Linked DNA regions of Thiorhodovibrio frisius. The main gene of each other region encodes a partner of the protein of the gene in region 2 in a complex. Links are inferred from orthologs where the notes say so. Each region holds a gene or a part of one and is shown on either strand. Other genes may lie near its edges. The genes, in order: accD and Thiofri_RS08685.

The links.
Region 1: the proteins of Thiofri_RS08685 (region 2) and accD are in contact, whole or in part, in a solved structure (PDB 8UXZ), measured with the Escherichia coli proteins. The link is inferred for Thiorhodovibrio frisius from one-to-one orthologs.

The regions. Positions count from the first base shown.
Region 1 is NZ_CP121471.1:2,523,379-2,532,453, reverse strand. Bases 1-2,841 are described here. They hold accD (acetyl-CoA carboxylase, carboxyltransferase subunit beta), read right to left. Parts: upstream 1,931-2,841; coding sequence 1,070-1,930; downstream 1-1,069. Other genes in these bases: trpA (tryptophan synthase subunit alpha), read right to left, coding at 2,112-2,841; folC (bifunctional tetrahydrofolate synthase/dihydrofolate synthase), read right to left, coding at 1-1,026. In the rest of the region: more of trpA, read right to left, coding at 2,842-2,954; trpB (tryptophan synthase subunit beta), read right to left, coding at 2,951-4,156; Thiofri_RS11730 (phosphoribosylanthranilate isomerase), read right to left, coding at 4,185-4,814; tRNA pseudouridine(38-40) synthase TruA, read right to left, coding at 4,971-5,810; Thiofri_RS11720 (FimV/HubP family polar landmark protein), read right to left, coding at 5,811-9,075.
Region 2 is NZ_CP121471.1:1,861,879-1,870,900, reverse strand. Bases 4,015-6,802 are described here. They hold Thiofri_RS08685 (acetyl-CoA carboxylase carboxyltransferase subunit alpha), read right to left. Parts: upstream 5,993-6,802; coding sequence 5,036-5,992; downstream 4,015-5,035. Other genes in these bases: ppc (phosphoenolpyruvate carboxylase), read left to right, coding at 6,227-6,802; tilS (tRNA lysidine(34) synthetase TilS), read right to left, coding at 4,015-5,073. Outside these bases: Thiofri_RS08710 (amylosucrase), read left to right, coding at 1-1,623; Thiofri_RS08705 (hypothetical protein), read left to right, coding at 1,712-2,164; thioredoxin TrxC, read right to left, coding at 2,177-2,611; trxA (thioredoxin), read left to right, coding at 2,720-3,583; more of tilS, read right to left, coding at 3,577-4,014; more of ppc, read left to right, coding at 6,803-8,989; Thiofri_RS08675 (phosphoglycerate mutase), read right to left, coding at 8,986-9,022. UniProt on the Escherichia coli protein: Component of the acetyl coenzyme A carboxylase (ACC) complex. First, biotin carboxylase catalyzes the carboxylation of biotin on its carrier protein (BCCP) and then the CO(2) group is transferred by the carboxyltransferase to acetyl-CoA to form malonyl-CoA.

The DNA.
Region 1 (9,075 bases), 670 kb from region 2 along the record:
AAACACGGCGAAGACCAGATGGACATGCCCCGCGATCTCAAGCTCGCGAAGATTCTCTGCCAGCACGCGCGCGGCGTCCTGATTATGGGCGACATCAAAAATCCAGCTGAGTGCGCCCGGGATGCGCTGAAAGCGCCCTGGCAGTCTGGCCGCGCTCAGCCCGGCACGCAGGTGAGCATCCCCCATCGGCCAGGCTACTCGCTGCTCCAGCGCAAGCAGACGGAGCGCACAGAGCGCAGCGGATGCATTGTCGAGCTGCACCTGCCCTGTCAGCGCCGGCAGCGGCAAATTCAACAGTTCTGCCCCATCGACGTGTCGCCAGTGCCATGTCTGCTGCTCGCCCTCAGTGCCCGCCAGTTCCCAATCGAACTCCCACCCGAGTTGGTGGACCTGGGCAGCGATGGCCTCGGCCTGCCCGCGCAGACGCGGTGGCGGCTCGCGACTGCCGATGATGGCCGGACGGCCGGGGCGGAAAATGCCCGCTTTCTCAAAAGCGATTTGATTTGGGTCCTCGCCCAGCCAGGCCATGTGGTCGCGGCCAATGCTGGTGACGATGGCGATGTCGGCATCGAGCAGATTGACCGCATCGAGCCGCCCGCCAAGCCCGACCTCCAACAAGATCAGCTCAACCTGAGCGCGGCTGAACAACTCAAGCGCAGCTAAGGTGCCAAACTCAAAATACGTCAGCGAAATCTCCCCGCGCGCCTGGTCGATGCGATCAAAGGCCTGGCACAGTGCCTGGTCGGTGGCTTCCTCGCCGTCAATACGCACCCGCTCGTTGTAGCGCAGCAGATGGGGGGAGGTATAAAGGCCGGTTCTGAGGCCTGCGGCGCGGCTGCAAGCGTCGATGTAAGTGACAGTGGAGCCCTTGCCGTTGGTGCCGCCGACGGTAATCACTGGTCCATGCAGTGCCGGCGGGCCAAGTGCTTGCCACACGGACTGCAAGCGTTCCAGACGCAGATCAATGCGCTTGGGATGCAGCCCCTCCTGCCAGGCGAGCCATTCAGTCAGGGTGTTCCAGCGCATGGGCAGCGACCGGCTTGGGCTCCAAGGCTTGGGCGCGTCGCGCTCAGGGTCGCGGACGGCGCATCAGCATGGCAATCATACTGCCGATGCGGTCGCGGTGTTCGCGGCGATCAATAATGGCATCGAGCGCGCCATGTTCGAGCAGAAACTCGCTCTGCTGGAAGCCCTCGGGCAATGTCTCCCGCACGGTTTGTTCGATCACCCGCGGGCCAGCGAAGCCGATCAGCGCCCGTGGCTCGGCCAGGTTGATGTCGCCGAGCATGGCCAGACTGGCCGAAACTCCGCCCATGGTCGGATCGGTCATCACCGAGACAAAGGGCAATTTGCGCTCGCGCAAGCGCCCGAGTGCGGCACTGGTCTTGGCCATCTGAAACAGCGAGAAGAGCGACTCCTGCATGCGCGCCCCGCCGCTAGCGGAAAAGCATACTAGGGCGGCATTGTCTTCAATCGCAGCCTCGACCCCGCGCACGAAGCGCTCCCCGACCACCGACCCCATGGAGCCGCCCATAAAGCGGAACTCAAACGCCGCCGTCACGCAGGCCATGCGCTTGAGTCGACCGCGCATCACCACCATGGCTTCTTTCTCGCTGGTCTGCTTTTGCGCCTGGGACAGGCGGTCGCGGTATTTTTTCAGGTCCTTGAACTTGAGCGGATCGGTGGATTCGAGATCTTCACCGATTTCCTCGCGCGCGTCGGGATCCAGAAAGACGTCGATGCGCCGCCGGGCACTGATGCGATTGTGATGCCCGCACTTGGGGCAGACCTCGAGATTGCGCTCAAGCTCGGCACGGTAGAGCACGGCACTGCAACCGGGGCACTTGGCCCAAAGCCCCTCGGGCACCGTGCGCTTATTGCTTGCCTCGATTTTAATCCGGCTAGGGACCAGTTTTTCGAACCAGCTCACGCTTGTATCCTGTTGGTCATGTTTTGTTTTTGCGTTAAAAATGTTTCGGACCCGGGTCCGTCTGATTCGCTCGGCGAATCAATTCGCTTCTTATGTTCATAGTCCCGACTGCCCCGGATAACGAATCCCCGTGATTCACAGTAAAAGCTGACCACCAGGGCATTTCTCCTCGGAAATCACCTCAGGCTTTGTCGATGGCCTGGCGCAGACTGTCAACGAAGTCTCCCACGGCGTCAGGGATCTCGGCGGGCCGTTCGACCAGGGCCTCGATCCTGCCGACAATGGCGCTGCCAACGATGACGGCATCGGCAATGCCAGCGACCTTCGCGGCTGTTGCAGCATCCTTGATACCGAAGCCGACGCCCACTGGCAAGTCGATGCGGGAGCGAATCAGGGCCAGTTTATCAGTCACCGCGTCCAGGTCGAGATTTCCGGCGCCCGTCACACCCTTGACCGAGACATAGTAGACGAATCCCGAGGCAATCGCTCCGATTCGCTCGATTCGCCCGGCGTCCGAGGTGGGTGCAAGCAAATAAACCAGATCCAGCCCCTGGGATTTGAGCGCATCGACCAGATCATGGCCCTCTTCTGGCGGCACATCGACGATGAGTACGCCATCAACCCCGGCATCTGCCGCTTGGGCGGCAAAGTCGGCATAACCCATCACCTCGATGGGATTCAAATAGCCCATGAGCACCACCGGGGTGTCCTGGTCTTCTGCCCGGAAGGTGCGCACCAGCTCCAGCAGCCCGCCCAAACTCATGCCCTGGGCCAGGGCGCGCTCGGTGGCGCGCTGGATGACTGGCCCGTCGGCAATGGGGTCGGAAAACGGCACGCCCAGTTCGATCAGATCGGCGCCACTGGCGACCAGCCGATGCATCAGCGGCACTGTCATGTCCGCTGTCGGATCGCCGCCGGTGATGAAGGGGATCAGCGCCGTGCGGCCCTGTTCGCGACAGGCGGCAAAACGGGCCGCGATTCGATTGGCTGGGCGACTGACTGGGCGATCAACTGCCTGGGTCATAGCGAAATCCCGTCGAGCTGAGCGACTGTGTGCATGTCCTTGTCTCCGCGGCCGGAGAGATTGACCACGATGCTTTGATCCTTGCGCATGCGCGGGGCCAGTTCAGCGGTATGGGCCAGCGCATGGCTGGTCTCGAGCGCCGGGATGATGCCCTCGGTGCGGGTCAGGTCATGAAAGGCGGCCAGCGCCTGGGAGTCGGTGACGGCGGAGTAATGCGCGCGCCCGCTGTCTTTCAACCAGGCATGCTCGGGGCCGACGCCTGGGTAGTCGAGCCCGGCCGAGATGGAATGGGTCTCGCGAATCTGGCCGTTGTCGTCTTCCATCAGATAGGTGCGGTTACCGTGCAGCACACCGGAGCGCCCGGCGCACAGGGGCGCGGCATGGCGACCGGTGGTCAGGCCATCGCCACCCGCCTCGACGCCATGTAATTGAACCTCGGCATCCTCGATGAAGGGATAAAAGAGCCCCATGGCGTTGGAACCGCCGCCGACACAGGCGACCAGCGCATCGGGCAGGCGGCCGGTGCGCTCAAGCATCTGCGCACGCGTCTCGCGGCCAATCACGGCTTGGAAGTCGCGCACCATGGCCGGATAAGGGTGCGGGCCGGCGACTGTACCGATGATGTAAAAGGTGTCATCGACATTGGTCACCCAGTCGCGCATAGCCTCATTGAGGGCGTCTTTGAGCGTGCGTGAGCCGGATTTGACCGACACCACCTCGGCACCGAGCAGGCGCATGCGATAGACATTGGCCTCCTGGCGGGCGACATCGACCTCGCCCATATAGACAATGCACTCCAGCCCCAGGCGCGCGGCCACTGTGGCGGTGGCCACGCCATGCTGACCGGCGCCGGTCTCGGCAATGATACGGGTCTTGCCCATGCGTCGCGCGAGCAGCGCCTGGCCGACCGTGTTGTTCACCTTGTGCGCGCCTGTGTGGTTGAGGTCCTCACGCTTGAGAAAAATTTGCGCCCCGCCGAGTCTCCGTGACCAGCGCTCGGCCAGATAGAGCGCCGAGGGCCGCCCGACATAGTCGCGCAGATCGGCATCGAGCTCGGCTAGAAAGTCCGGGTCGCGCAGATAGCGTTCGTAGGCTGCGCGAAGTTCCTCGAGCGGATGCATCAGGGTTTCTGGCACATAGATGCCACCATAAATGCCGAAATGCCCCTGCGCATCCGGCAGCGCATAGGCGCCAGCGGGCATTTGGGGGCTATTGGTCGGGCTGTTGGCCTCAGCGAGACTGGTCGCCATTCGCTACCTCTTGCATGAATGCTGAAATTTTTTCACTGTCTTTAAGGCCCTTGCCCTGCTCAATGCCGCCGCTGACATCCACCGCGTGGGGCCGCACTTGGGAGATGGCGGCGGCGACATTGTCAGCTGACAAGCCGCCGGCCAGAATGCTGCGCCGTGCCAGCCATTCTGGCACCAATTCCCAATCGAAACAGCGCCCGGTGCCGCCAGCGCGCTTAGGGTCGTAGGTGTCGAGCAGCAGCGAGGCGGCACCCTGGTAATCTTTCGCGGCCTGCGCCAGATCAAGGCCCTCACGCACCGCAATGGCTTTGATCCAGGGACGCTCGAACGCCTGGCAGAGCTCTGGCGGCTCAGTTCCATGAAACTGCAAAGCGCCCAGCGGAACCTGGGCGAGCACCGCGCGCACCAGGCTCGGCTCGGCATTGACGAAGAGCCCGACCAGGGTCACGAACGCCGGCACTGCAGCGGCAAGCGCGCGCGCCTGTTCGACAGTCACCGCACGCGGGCTTTTGTCATAAAAGACCAGGCCGATGGCGTCGGCGCCATGGGTGACTGCCGCCTCTATGTCCTGGACGCGCGTTAGTCCGCATAGTTTGACTCTGGTTCGCATCATCCTAGGCGTCCTGAGTGCCCTTTTGTTTGGGGGTCTGATCGGTGTTGGTCAACCGCCTGATTGCGCAACCGGCTGCGAGCAGCCAAACGCGCTATTGTAATCAAAGGCAGGCGCAGCGGAGAAGCCTAACCAGAGGACTCAAATTTCGGTGAATCAAACCAACGCATTCTCCGGGGCGGTCGGGACCATGAGCGTTAGGAGCGATGCGCCGCTTGCGCTTGGCAGCTGGTAATGCTCGGGATAATCGACCGCGCTCAAGTAGAGCCCTTGCGGTGGTGCCGTGACACCGCCGCGCGTGCGATCCCGCTCAGCCAGGAGCTGCTCTGTCCACTCGACTGGCGCATCTCCGCGACCAATTGCCATCAGCACCCCGGCGATATTGCGCACCATGTGGTGCAGAAAGCCGTCGGCCCCCACGGCGAGTTCAATCAAATCCCCTTGGCGGCTGAGTTCCAGATAATACAGGGTGCGCACCGGGCTTTTGGCCTGACAGCCCAGGGCGCGAAAGCTTGAGAAGTCGTGGGTGCCGACCAGCGCCCTGCCCGCCTCGCGCATCGGCTCAAGGTCAAGCGGCCGGTGCGTCCAAACCGCCCGTCGGGCTAGCAAGGCCGGCCGCGTTGGGCGATTGAGAATCAAGTAGCGGTAATGGCGCTCGCGGGCGCTGAAGCGGGCATGAAAGTCCGCCGGCATGGCGCGCGCCCAGCGTATGGCAATCTCGGGCGGCAGGTTGGCGTTAATGCCGAGCACCCAAGAGCGCTCGGTACGCGACGCTTGGGTGTCAAAATGGACCACCTGCGCGAGGGCATGGACCCCGGCATCGGTGCGCCCGGCACAGTGCAGCACCACCGGATGGTCGGCCACTCGGCTGGCAGCGGCCTGCACCTCTTGCTGCACCGTGGGTGCGTGATGCTGCATCTGCCAACCGCTGAAGCAGCTCCCGTCGTACTCAATACCAAGCGCGATGCGGTAGCTTTGGGCCTCGGTGTCGCCCATTCAGCCATCGAGCTTCTTGAGCAGCCCCTGCGCCTCGGTCCGCTGCTCGTCGTTACCCTCGCGAATCACCTCTTCGAGAATGGCGCGCGCGGCTTCGGTGTCTTCCATTTCAACGTAGGCGAAGGCCAGGTCCATTTTGGTGGCGACCTCGTCCCACATGGCCGAATCCATGCGCCACTGCGACGACAGAACATCGCTGGCGCCGCTGTCTGGCGCCATTAAGGACTCATCACCAAACATGGGGGAGTCATCACTGGAAGACTCGCGCAGGCTTGGCTCATCGGCAGTGGATCCGCCAGCCGATGCCGAAGCAGTGGTGCCCGTATCCTCCGGCGGAGTCGCCGACGCTTGCGGCGCTGCGCTGTCGGGGACAGCGGAGTGCAACGAGTCCAGATCATCCAACCCGATGTCGAGATCCGGAATATCCGATGATGGCATTTGCCCGGGCGCGGCGGAAGATGGAACCATCTGAGTGTGAAAACCCGCTTCGGATGACAGATCCAGATCCTCGCTGGTTTCCGCCTCAGGCGTCGCGGCAGCTTTAGGCTGTTGCTCTGCCGCAACGGATTCCGTGCCAGAAAGAAACTTTTCGATATCGGCGGCCAGATCGCCGCCAGATGCGGGCGACTCAGCGGGTAGGTCCAGAATCTGCAACTCATTGTCATCGGCTGGGCTTGTCCCGGCGGCGGGCTCGTCCGCTGGCGACAGATCCAGATCGGGTAGACCATCGAGCGCACTCTCGACCTCTCCCGCCGTGTCAGTCGGTGGCTCGAGTATCTCAGGCATCTCGCCGCCAAGCTCGTTGGCTACCAGTTCCTCGAATGGGTCAACACCTCGGCTGGCCTTGGCCGCTTCGGTCGCACGCTCGAGCGGGGTCAAGGTCTCGGAGGCTGGCGCATTGGCATTAAATTCCGGCAGGTCCAGCGAAGGCAGATCATTGCTTTCGGCCGCATCGTCTCCAGGCGCAACTCCCTCCTCGGGGAGAGTGAGATCCTCGTCCTGCTCGAACCCATCCAGATCGGCAAAGGGGTTATTGTCCGACCCATAGGGATCCAGGCCAGCGTCTCCGAGTTGCTGATCGAGATCCTGTAGTGGAAGCGAGACGTCGGCATCCGGACCACCCGGCACGATCTCCACCTGATCCAGGCGAGCCTGGCGTTCCGGTGATGCCCCCCCGGTCGGTGCTGTCTTGTTGCCGCCAGCTACCTCAGGGAAGGCAAGCTGCAGATCCTCTTCGCTGAGATCATTGAAATTCAGCCGGAACGAATCGAGTTCCGGTGGGCCATTGGGATCCGCCGTCTCGGGCGCAGGCATGGGTTCCGGTGTGGGCTCGGGGGCTGCTGCTGGTGGCTGAGCAGATGCCTGTTTGGATGCCTGTTTGGATTCGGGCACCGGCGCCGGCTGGGCTGGAGTCGCGGCTGCTGCCGCTGCCGTCGCGGCAGCCCCCGCAGAGCCGACCATTGCCAGGATGCGCTCCCAAATTTGCGGATGACGCTCGGGAACGCCGCGCGCGACCATCCGTTGCTGTAGCTTGGCAAAGTCGTCGGCATTACCACCGCTGGCATAGGCCTCGGCGAGTTTGAGCTGCAACGCCTCGGAATCAGGCAGCTTTCCAAGCGCAGTCATCAAGGCAGCCTGAGCGTCGCGGTGGCGGCCATAGGAGATGTAGCTGTCGGCCTTGTCGAGTGCTTTCTTTTCGGCCTCGCTGAGCGCGCCTGAGTCGACTGACATGCTCAGGGGTGGCTCGGCTGCGACCGGTTGCTCACGGGGTGTCGGGGCGGGCGGTTCAGCCGCTTCCGGCTCAGCTACAGAGGCCTGCGATGGAGGTTCTGCGGCAGCCACTGGCGGGGGCTCGGAAACTACCGGTGGAGCTTCAGCAGCCGGAGCCGGTGTTGGTGCTGGCTCCGGTATAGGCTTCGGTGCCGGTTCAGGTGTTGGAGCCGGCGCGGCAGCAGGCGCTTTCGCGGTTTTGATTGGTTCCGGAATTGGTTGTTGGATTGGTTCCGGGGTCGGTTTGGAAACCGGTTTCGGAATCGGTGTCGGGGCAGGGATCGACGCGACTGGCGCGGGCGCCTCGGGTCGTGAGGCTTCGGCAACCGGCGTTTCAATCGTTGGAGCTGGCTGTTCCTGATTAGATGCAGGATCAGACTCTGGATCAGATTCAGGCGCCACGGGCGCGTTCTCGGCAGGCGATGCCGAGGGCTGCGCCGGCTCGGAAACGGCCAACTGTTCGATCTCGGACGAGTCGACCTCGATCTCCTCCAACTCATCCCCTTCACTCGCTTGCGGCTCAACCTCCATTTCGGCTTTCGCCTGCGTCTTGCCACGCCCGGAGACCAGCTTGACGCCAGCAAAAGCCAGCAAGGTCACCAACAGGGCGCCACCTGCTCCGGCCAGTGACCAGAGCAACACGGAATTCATACCTTGGGAGGATGCTTGCGACTCGGGTGGTGTCCCAGTAGCCTGTTCTTCAAGCATGGTGCCAAGCTTGCTGAGCTGCGCCTCAAGCTCATTAATGCGCTGCTGCATGGCAGCTTCTTCGGGATTTTGAGGCGGGCTTTGCGTGGCGTCGGTCGGGGTTCCATCAGCTGGAACGGTCGCTGGCTGGGCATCAGCGTCCGCGATCAATTCGGTTGCGCCGGCATCTTCGCCCTGTGGCTCAGCCTCATCCGGGGCGAGCGCGTCCTGGTTCGAGCTATCCGCAATCGCGGACTCAGCTTGAGCTGATTCTGTCTCCTTGGGCGCTATATCCCCAGTCGCATCAGCATCTGTGGAATCCTGGGTGTCTGCCTGGGCGAGCGCTTGCGGCGTTTCAGCAGGTTCCGCCCCATCGGTGCTCGCTTCACCAGCGGGCGCGGTTTGGGATGCGACTGGAGATTCACCTGGGACTTCAGGCTCGGAATCCGCTGCGGATTCGCCTGTCGCCATTGTCTCGGGAGCTTGGGATGCGGTGCGAGCGTCGGCTTCCTCAGAAGATGCTTCATCAGAAGGCGTCGTGGCTTCGGCATCCGGAGAAGCTGCCGCTAGGTCGGTTGACCCGGTCTGCTCTTCTGGAGCCTGATCTTCTGGTGTGGTTTCTTCTGGCGTGGTTTCTTCTGGCTCGGAGTCCTCGGTGGCCGATGCCTGCTCCGTGCCCTCAGCGGTGGTCTCAGTGCTGGCATCAGCAGATGCCTCGGACTGTTGATCCGCCTCCTGATTGGCTTCTTCAGCCGCTAAACCGGAAGAATCAGGTTTTTTTTTTACCTGTTCGGCTGTGGCAAACTCT
Region 2 (9,022 bases):
TATGTGGATTTGTTTGCCGGCGATCTTGCCGCCTTGCGCGAGCGCATTCCGTACTTAAGCGAGATGGGCATTACCTATCTGCATCTGATGCCCATTTTCAAAGAGCCCGAGGGCGACAACGACGGTGGCTATGCGGTCAGCAGCTATCGCGAGGTCAACGCGGCCCTGGGCACCATGGACGGACTGGCCGATCTGGCCACCGAACTGCGCCACCATGGCATTTCGCTCACGCTCGATTTTGTCTTTAACCACACCAGCGATGACCATGACTGGGCCATGCAGGCGCTGAACGGCGATGCGCGCTATCAGGCTTACTACCGCATGTTCCCTGACCGCACCTTGCCAGACCTCTACGAGCAGCACATGCCCGAGGTATTCGGCGAGGATCATCCGGGCGCCTTCACCTACCGCACCCGCCTGAAAAAATGGATATGGACCACCTTCCACACCTACCAGTGGGATCTGAACTACGAAAATCCTGAAGTCTTCAACCGCATGCTCGAGGAGATGCTCTTCCTCGCCAATCGCGGCGTAGAGATTCTGCGCCTTGATGCCGTGGCATTTATCTGGAAACGCTTGGGCACCAACTCCCAGAACCTGCCCGAAGCGCACTGGATCATTCAGGCATTTAATGCCTTGGTCAGCATTGCCGCCCCGGCCATGGTGTTCAAGTCCGAGGCCATCGTCCACCCCGACGAGGTGCGCACCTACGTCAGCAAGGACGAGTGCGCGCTGTCCTACAATCCGCAACTCATGGCCTTGCTGTGGGACGCGCTGGCCACCCGCGACGTGCGCGTACTGCAGCGCGCCATGGGCCATCGCTTCACTATTCCGCCCGGCTGTGCCTGGGTCAATTACGTCCGCTGCCATGATGACATCGGCTGGGCCTTCGCTGATGAAGATGTCACGGCCTGCGATTTCAACCCCGGACCGCACCGGCGCTTTCTGACCGACTTCTACACAGGAAGGTTTCAGGGCAGCTTCGCCCGCGGCGCGCCCTTTCAGGAAGACCCAGTCACCGGAGACGCACGCGTCTCAGGCACCTGCGCCTCGCTAACCGGCGTTGAACATGCGTTGGCCATTGGCGATGAGGCCGAGCTGGAGCTAGCCATCCGCCGCATTCTGCTGATTCACGGCATCATCATCACCATCGGCGGCATTCCACTCGTTTACTTAGGCGACGAAATCGCCACCCTGAACGACCACGACTATGATCAGGATCCGGAAAAAGTCGGCGACTCGCGCTGGCTGCATCGCGGGATATTCGACTGGGAACGCGCCGAGCAACGTCGCGATCCCGAGACCGTGCCGGGGAGGGTCTATCAGGGCCTGCTGCGCTTGCTGCAACTGCGCGGCCAGAACCAGGCCTTCGCACGACCGGACACCGAAATGCTCGATACCGGCAGTCGACATGTATTTGGCTTTACCCGCAGCAATGAGCACTCGGTAGTCTTTGTGCTGGCTAATTTCAGCGAGCGCGAACAGGCGCTCGAAGCACGCCGGCTGCGCCAGATGGGCATGCGCAAGACCATGGTCGACCTCTACTCCGGGCGCACGCTGATCGCTACCCAGGAACTGGTACTGGAGCCCTACCAGATCTTGGTGCTGGCACGCCATGCTTAACGCGCAAAGGCCCAACCATCCCGGAGAATGAATCCCTGGTGATGCGCAGTCAGCCCGGCGATGAATCCGGCAACAGAAAGGACACGACATGGGCCTGACAATCAAAAAGAAAGTCGAGCATTTCCAAAACCTTCTTGTTAACGCGGAAAGTTTCTCCGACTCGCTCAATTACTTTCTCGACGAGATCGCGACCGATGACAGCTTCATGGATGGCTGTCAGCCGCTCAACAACGACAATGTGATCGCCGTTTTGCTGGCTGTCGCCGAGAGCATACACGCCAACGCTGGCGGCAACGAGAAGGACAAGGCCGAGGCGCAGGTGTTGCAAATGAACAAAAAATACAAATTCGCGCACGGAACATGTCGCATAGGCAAAAACATGGCCATACTGGCTTATTTGCGCGAACTCGACATGGGCGTCGCCGGGTTACCCAGCCAGGCAGACCCCTCAATGGTGATTTTTGCCCGCTTTACCGGCCATGGCGTTGAAATGCCCGCCGGCGCCATTCCCGCTTTTGATCGCTCGGGATACAAGCACTGACGCATCGAGACCTCAAAGCGCCCCCTTGATCCAACGCTCCAGCCCACTCGCGTCCATCGCGCCCGAGGTCCGCGCCAGTTCACGACCTTGGCGGAACACAATCATGGTGGGAATACTGCGGATGCCAAAGCGCATGGCCAGGCGCTGATCCTTTTCTGTGTTCACCTTGGCCAGACGCGCTTGGGGCTCCAGTCGCTGCGCCGCCTGAGCAAAGGCCGGCGCCATCATTTTGCACGGACCACACCAGGGTGCCCAGAAATCCACCACCAGCGGAACGCCGCTGCGCGAGGCATGGCGATCAAAGGTTTTCTCGGTCAGCTCCAGCGGGCGGCCTGTGAAGAGCGTATCGTGGCATTTTCCGCACTTGGCCTCGACCAGTGGCCGGCTGGCAGGCACGCGGTTGATCGCGTCGCAGTGGGGACAAACCAAATGGATTGCATCGGACATCTTAGACTCCTGTTCGACCTGACTTGATTCTCCGGCCAAGGATGACCAAACTTCGGGGCTTCTGGCAATGTTGTTTGCAACTTCCGCACGGATTTGAGAAAGACTCCCATGGCTGACTCTCCTCATGTTGTCACGGTCACCGCTGAAACCTTCCAATCGGTGGTTCTTGATGGTTCCCTCCAGCGTCCGGTGCTGGTCGACTTCTGGGCCGACTGGTGCGCACCCTGCCGGCAGCTCATGCCCATGCTGGCCAAGCTGGCGGATGAATATGGCGGCAAGTTTCTGCTGGCCAAGGTCGATACCGAGGCTGAACAAGCACTGGCCATGCAGTTTGGCATCCGCAGCCTGCCAACGGTACAGTTGTTCAAAGATGGGCGCGCGATTGACCAATTCATGGGCGCCTTGCCCGAGGGACAAGTGCGTGAATTCCTCGAACGCCACCTCCCGAACGAAGGCGACAAGCTCATCGCCACTGCGCGCGCGCTCATGGTCAAAGACGAATTTGACGCCGCCGAGGCCAAGCTGGCCGAGGCCGAACAGCTCGGCGTCGGCGAGCAGCAGCTCTTTGTCCCGCGCGCCGAGTTGCTAGCGGCCCGTGGCGATCTGACTGCGTTGGAAGCCGCGCTCGAGCACACCCCCGTCGAGTTAGTCGACACCCCGGAGGTCAAAGCCCTGCATGCGCGCCAGTTGTTTAGCCGCGCGCTGACCGGCGCACCCGATATCACCAGCCTCGAAAAACAGCTCGCCGCCGACGAGAACAACAGCGAGGCCAGATATCAACTCGCCGCGCGGTATTTTATGAGCGATAACCAGGAAGCCGCCTTCGATCACCTGCTCACCCTGATGCAGAAGGACCGCAGCTATGGCGAGGATGCCGCGCGCAAGGCCATTCTGATGGGCTTCGAACTCCTCGGTCACGACCATCCGTTGGTCACCAAGACACGCGGTCGGCTCTCGCGACTGCTTTACTGAGTCCCTGATCCAGCGCCCGGTAGCGACATCTCTGCTTCTGGCGCCAAGCTTTCGGCATCGCCGAGGATTTCTGTCAGCCCGGCAGTTACCCCAAGCGCATGCCGCCAGCACAACGCCGTCAAGCGGCCATCACAGAGCGCGACCCCAGCCACGGCCACAAGCTGCTCGCCGGCAAAGACCAGAGGCACATAGGGTCGCAGCCAGGCCGGCACCCCCTGCTGCTGAAACAACGCCTTGAGATGACGGTTCGGGCCATCGGGTCGCGGCCGGCATCGCAGACCAGTCAGGCCAAAGCGCACCTGGAGAGCGCCTGCGTCCAGCATGGACGCAGCATGGGACGCCGGCCGGCTCAGTTCGCCCAGACGTCCACCCAAATGCAAGGGCTGACCGGCAGGCCAGTCCATGCTGGCCACCGGTGCCGGTGGCAAGGGCTCCAGCGCGAAGAGATCATCGCGATAACGCCGCAGCTCGCAGCCAGACCAGGCCACGAGCGGACTGGCATCGGCGCGGGCAGCCAGCAGACTTTGGCTAATCTGCTCGAGTCGGCGGTGATTGGGCATGCGAAATCCCCGCTGCGCCAACCAATGGCGCAACACCGCATGACGGCGATCACGCGGCATCGACAGCAACCCACTCACTGAGAGCCTTTCCGGCGCGCTGCCTGCCGCGTTAGCTAACCAGTCGGCGCCGGCGGTCTCGAGAAGTTTGGCAGCTTCGCCGCAATGGGCAGCAGCGCGCGCCAGGGTCGCGGAGGCCGCCGGCCAACGCTCACGCAGCAGCGGCAAGATGCGCTGGCGCAGATAGTTGCGATCAAGGGCTGTGTTCTGGTTGCTCGGGTCTTCAATCCATTCGAGCCCATGGGCGCTCGCATAGGCGGCGATTTGCGCCCCGGTGCAATGGAGCCAGGGACGCACAGCCTGCCCCGCACCCAGGACGCGATTGCGAGGAATAGCCGCCAGCCCTTTGACGCCAGCCCCGCGCAACAGCGCAAGCAGCAGGGTCTCGGCCTGATCATCCTGGTGCTGTGCAATCCACAACTGCTCGCCGGGCGCGAGCAGTTGCTGCCAGACCGCCCAACGCGCCTCGCGCGCGGCTTCTTCCGGACTCTGACCAGGCTGTGGCGCCGCAGCGACTGTCTGCACCCGAATCGGCACCGCCAGCGCAGCACAGCAGGCACGACAGTGCTCGGCCCAGTCGGCAGAATTGGGGTGAATGCCGTGATCAATATGCACAGCGCCGAGCTGCGGACGCAGGGCCTGCGGCAATGAATTCACCAGCTGAACGGCAGCATGCAGCAACGCCCTGGAGTCGCGCCCACCGCTGAATGCAATCCATACCCGTGCGGCGCTGTGCTGCGCCAGGCTCAGCCGCAGCGCATCCTGCAATGGCCCGGCTGCATCAATGGCGGGATCGATTTCAGCATCGATACCGGCATCCGGCCAGGGGGGAGTCTCAGGCTTTAAAGCGCCCGAACCCGCGCAGGCGTTCATAGCGCAGGGCCTGAAGTTGGCCGACATCGAGCGCGTCGAGTTCCTCGAGCGCGGCGATCAGCGTGGCCTTGAGGGTGGCGATCATGGTCTCAGTGTCGCGATGGGCTCCACCAAGCGGCTCGGGCACCACCTCGTCGATCAGCCCCAGGTCATTGAGCTTATCGGAGGTAATGGCCATGGCCTCGGCCGCGAGCTGGGCTTTTTCGGCGCTTTTCCACAGGATGGAGGCGCAGCCCTCAGGGGAGATGACCGAGTAGGTGCTAAATTGCAGCATCAGCAGGCGGTCGGCCACGCCGATGGCCAAAGCCCCACCCGAACCACCCTCACCGGTGACGGTGGCGACAATGGGCACCGAGAGTGCCGCCATTTCCTGCAGATTACGCGCGATGGCCTCACTCTGGCCGCGTTCCTCGGCACCCACGCCGGGGTAGGCGCCCGGGGTGTCGATAAAGGTGAGAATGGGCAGGCCAAAGCGCTGGGCCATGTGCATCAGCCGCAGTGCCTTGCGGTAGCCCTCGGGTCGTGGCATGCCGAAGTTGCGGGCGATTTTTTCTTTGGTATCGCGGCCTTTCTGATGGCCAATCAGCATCACCGGGCGCCCATTGAGGCGCGCCAGACCGCCGACGATGGCTTTGTCATCGGCAAAGGTGCGGTCGCCATGCAACTCCTCGAAGTCCTCGAAGATGCGATTGGCATAATCGAGCAAATAAGGCCGCAGCGGATGGCGCGAGAGTTGGGAGATCTGCCAGGGCGTCAGCGAGGCAAAAATCTGTTCGGTCAGCTCGCGCTTTTTGGTCTCGAGATGCTCGATCTCCTCGGCGATGTTGATTTCATTATCATCACCGACGTGGCGTAGCTCTTCGATCTTGGCAGCAAGCTCGGCGACCGGTTGTTCGAATTCGAGGAAGTTAAGGTCCATAGGGCGCCAATTCTAATCGAAACCGGGGCGCTTCCGACAGCCCCCGATGAATATTCGTCTGCGAATAACTGGCCTGCCAGGCACGCAGGTTTTTGTCACCACGTCATGGCCGGGGTAGTATGCGCTCACTCATCCACAGAGGTTCAAACCGAATGGAGCATCGCCTTGACGCTGCCTGAACTCACAGCGACACCGGAGACAACGCTACAAGCGCCGACGGAGTCCGTCACCGGCGTGGACCGCGACATCGAACTCTTCGCCAGCCTGCTCGGCGAGGTGCTGCGCGAGCACAGCCGCAAGCGGGTATTGGTGATCGTCGAGCGCCTGCGCGAAGGTTTTCTGGCCTTACGGGCAGAAGACGACCCCAAGCTGCGCGGCAAGCTGATGAAGCGCATCGACGGGCTCGACCCGCAGACGCTCTCTGAGGTCATCCGCGCCTATACCATTTACTTCAGCCTGCTCAACATCGCCGAGGAGGTCAATGGCTATCAGCAACGCCGCTCCCTGGTGAGTGCCGGCGGCCGACTTTGGCCGGGATCATTCGACCACAGTCTGCGCCAGTTTGCCGAGGACGGCGTCACCCCCGGGCAGTTGCAAAGCTTGCTTGAACATCTGGCCTACATTCCGGTCTTCACCGCTCACCCGACCGAGGCCAAACGCCGCACCACGCTTGAGATCCAGCGGCGGATTTTCCTGCTCGCACTCGATCTGCATCGCCAAAAGCTCAATCAGGAAGAACAACAGGATCTGCTCGGGCAGATTCTGAACGAAATCCAAATTCTGTGGAAGACCGACGACGTACGGGTTCACAAGCCCAAGGTGACGGACGAGGTGCGCCAGGGGCTGTATTTCTTCCGCGAGTCGCTCTTTGGCATTGTGCCCCAGGTCTACCGCAATCTTGAGCGCGCTGCCCGCCGTGTTTACGGTGCCGACTGCCAGGTACGGGTGCCGAGTTTCATGCGCTTTGGCTCCTGGATTGGCGGCGACCGTGATGGCAACCCCTTCGTGCGCCCGGAAACCACCGAACTCGCCGTGCGCATGCACTGCGAAATGGCCCTGACCGAATACATCGCCCGCGTCACAGACCTAAGCCGGCGCCTGAGCCATTCCAGCGCCCTGAGCGAACCTTCGCCCCGCTTTCTTGACAGCCTGGACGATGACGAAGACTACTGGCTCGACACCATGAGCCAGAGCCAGCGTCGTTATGTGCATGAGCCCTATCGACGCAAGCTGGTCATCGTCGGCCATCGGCTGGAGGCAGATCTCAAACGGGTGCGCGCGCGCATTCATGGCGAGGAGACCGACCTGCCCGAGGGCTACGCCGATGCTCGGACCTTCCTGAACGATCTTCACCTGATTCGCGACTCCTTAATCAGCCAGGGCGATGCCAATGCCGCCGAGGGACGGTTAAAAGACCTGATCCGCCTGGTGGAGACCTTCGGCTTTCACCTGATGCAGCTCGACATCCGCCAGGAGTCGAACCGACATACCGAAGCGGTGATCGAGCTCTTCGCCCGCCAGCCGGGCGCCCCTCTTTACGAGGCTTTCAGCGAAGAGCAAAAACTCATTGCACTCGGCGAGGCCATCGCCCACCCACATCCCTTTATCATCGACAAGGGCACCCTCACCGCTGAGACGCGCGAGACACTTGAGGTGTTTGAAGTGGTCGCGCGCATGCGTGCTGAGGTCGGCCGCGACACCTTCGGCGCCTATGTGATCTCCATGACCCACAGCGCGAGCCATGTGATGGAGGTCATGCTGCTCGGGCGCCTGGCCGGTCTGGCTGGCAAGACGCCCGCTGGCTGGTTCTGTGATCTGCTGATCGCACCGCTGTTTGAGACCATCGACGACCTCGAGCGCATTGATCGGGTGATGGGCACCCTCTTTGATGATCCAACCTACGCCGCCCTGCTCAAGGCCTCCGGCAATCTGCAGGAGGTCATGCTCGGCTACTCAGACTCCTGTAAGGACGGCGGCATTCTGTCCTCAGCCTGGAAGCTCTATGAGGCACAGGAGAAAATCATTCACCTTGCCGATGAACGCGGCATCATGTGCCGGCTGTTCCACGGACGCGGCGGCACCATCGGCCGCGGTGGCGGCCCGACGCACGAGGCGATCCTGTCCCAGCCATCCGACACTGTGCATGGGCAAATCAAATTCACCGAACAGGGCGAGGTGCTGTCCTACCGCTATGCCAACCCAGAAACCGCACTCTATGAGCTGACGGTCGGCATCAGCGGCCTGATCAAAGCCAGCCGCTGCCTGGTCGAGCCCATCCCCGAGGTACGCAAGGATTATCTTGGCATCATGGCCGAGATCGCCGCCCAGGGCGAGTCCGTCTACCGTGAGCTGGTCGCCGGCACACCCGCATTTCTGGATTATTTCTATGAGGTTACCCCACTCGATGCCATCGCGCTGTTAAACATCGGTTCGCGACCATCGCATCGCAAAAAGGCGGATCGCTCGCTGAAATCCATCCGTGCCATCCCCTGGGTGTTCGGCTGGGCGCAATCTCGTCACACCCTGCCCGCCTGGTACGGCATCGGCTCAGCCATTGAGCGCTGGCGTGGCGCGGACTTGGAACGCCTGGCCAAGCTGCAAAAGATGTATCACGAATGGCCCTTCTTCCGCGCCATGCTGAGCAACACCCAGATGTCGCTCTTCAAGGCCGAGATGCACATCGCCCATGAATATCTGCGCCTGGCCCAGGACCAGCCGGCTGCGGAGGAAATTTTCGCCCGCATTCAAGAAGAATATCAGCGCACCCTGACACAGGTGCTGAACATCGCCGGCCTGCACGAGTTGATGGAAGAAACGCCCGATCTACAAACCTCCCTCTATCGCCGCAACGCCTACCTCGACCCGCTCAACCATGTGCAGATCGCCCTGCTTGAGCGCTATCGCGGCGAAGACACCCAGGAAGAACGCGAGCATTGGCTCGACCCGCTGCTGCGCTCCATCAACGCTATTGCGGCCGGAATGCGCAACACCGGTTAGTGCCGTCGGTGCACGGCGGCACGCGCTGCCGCC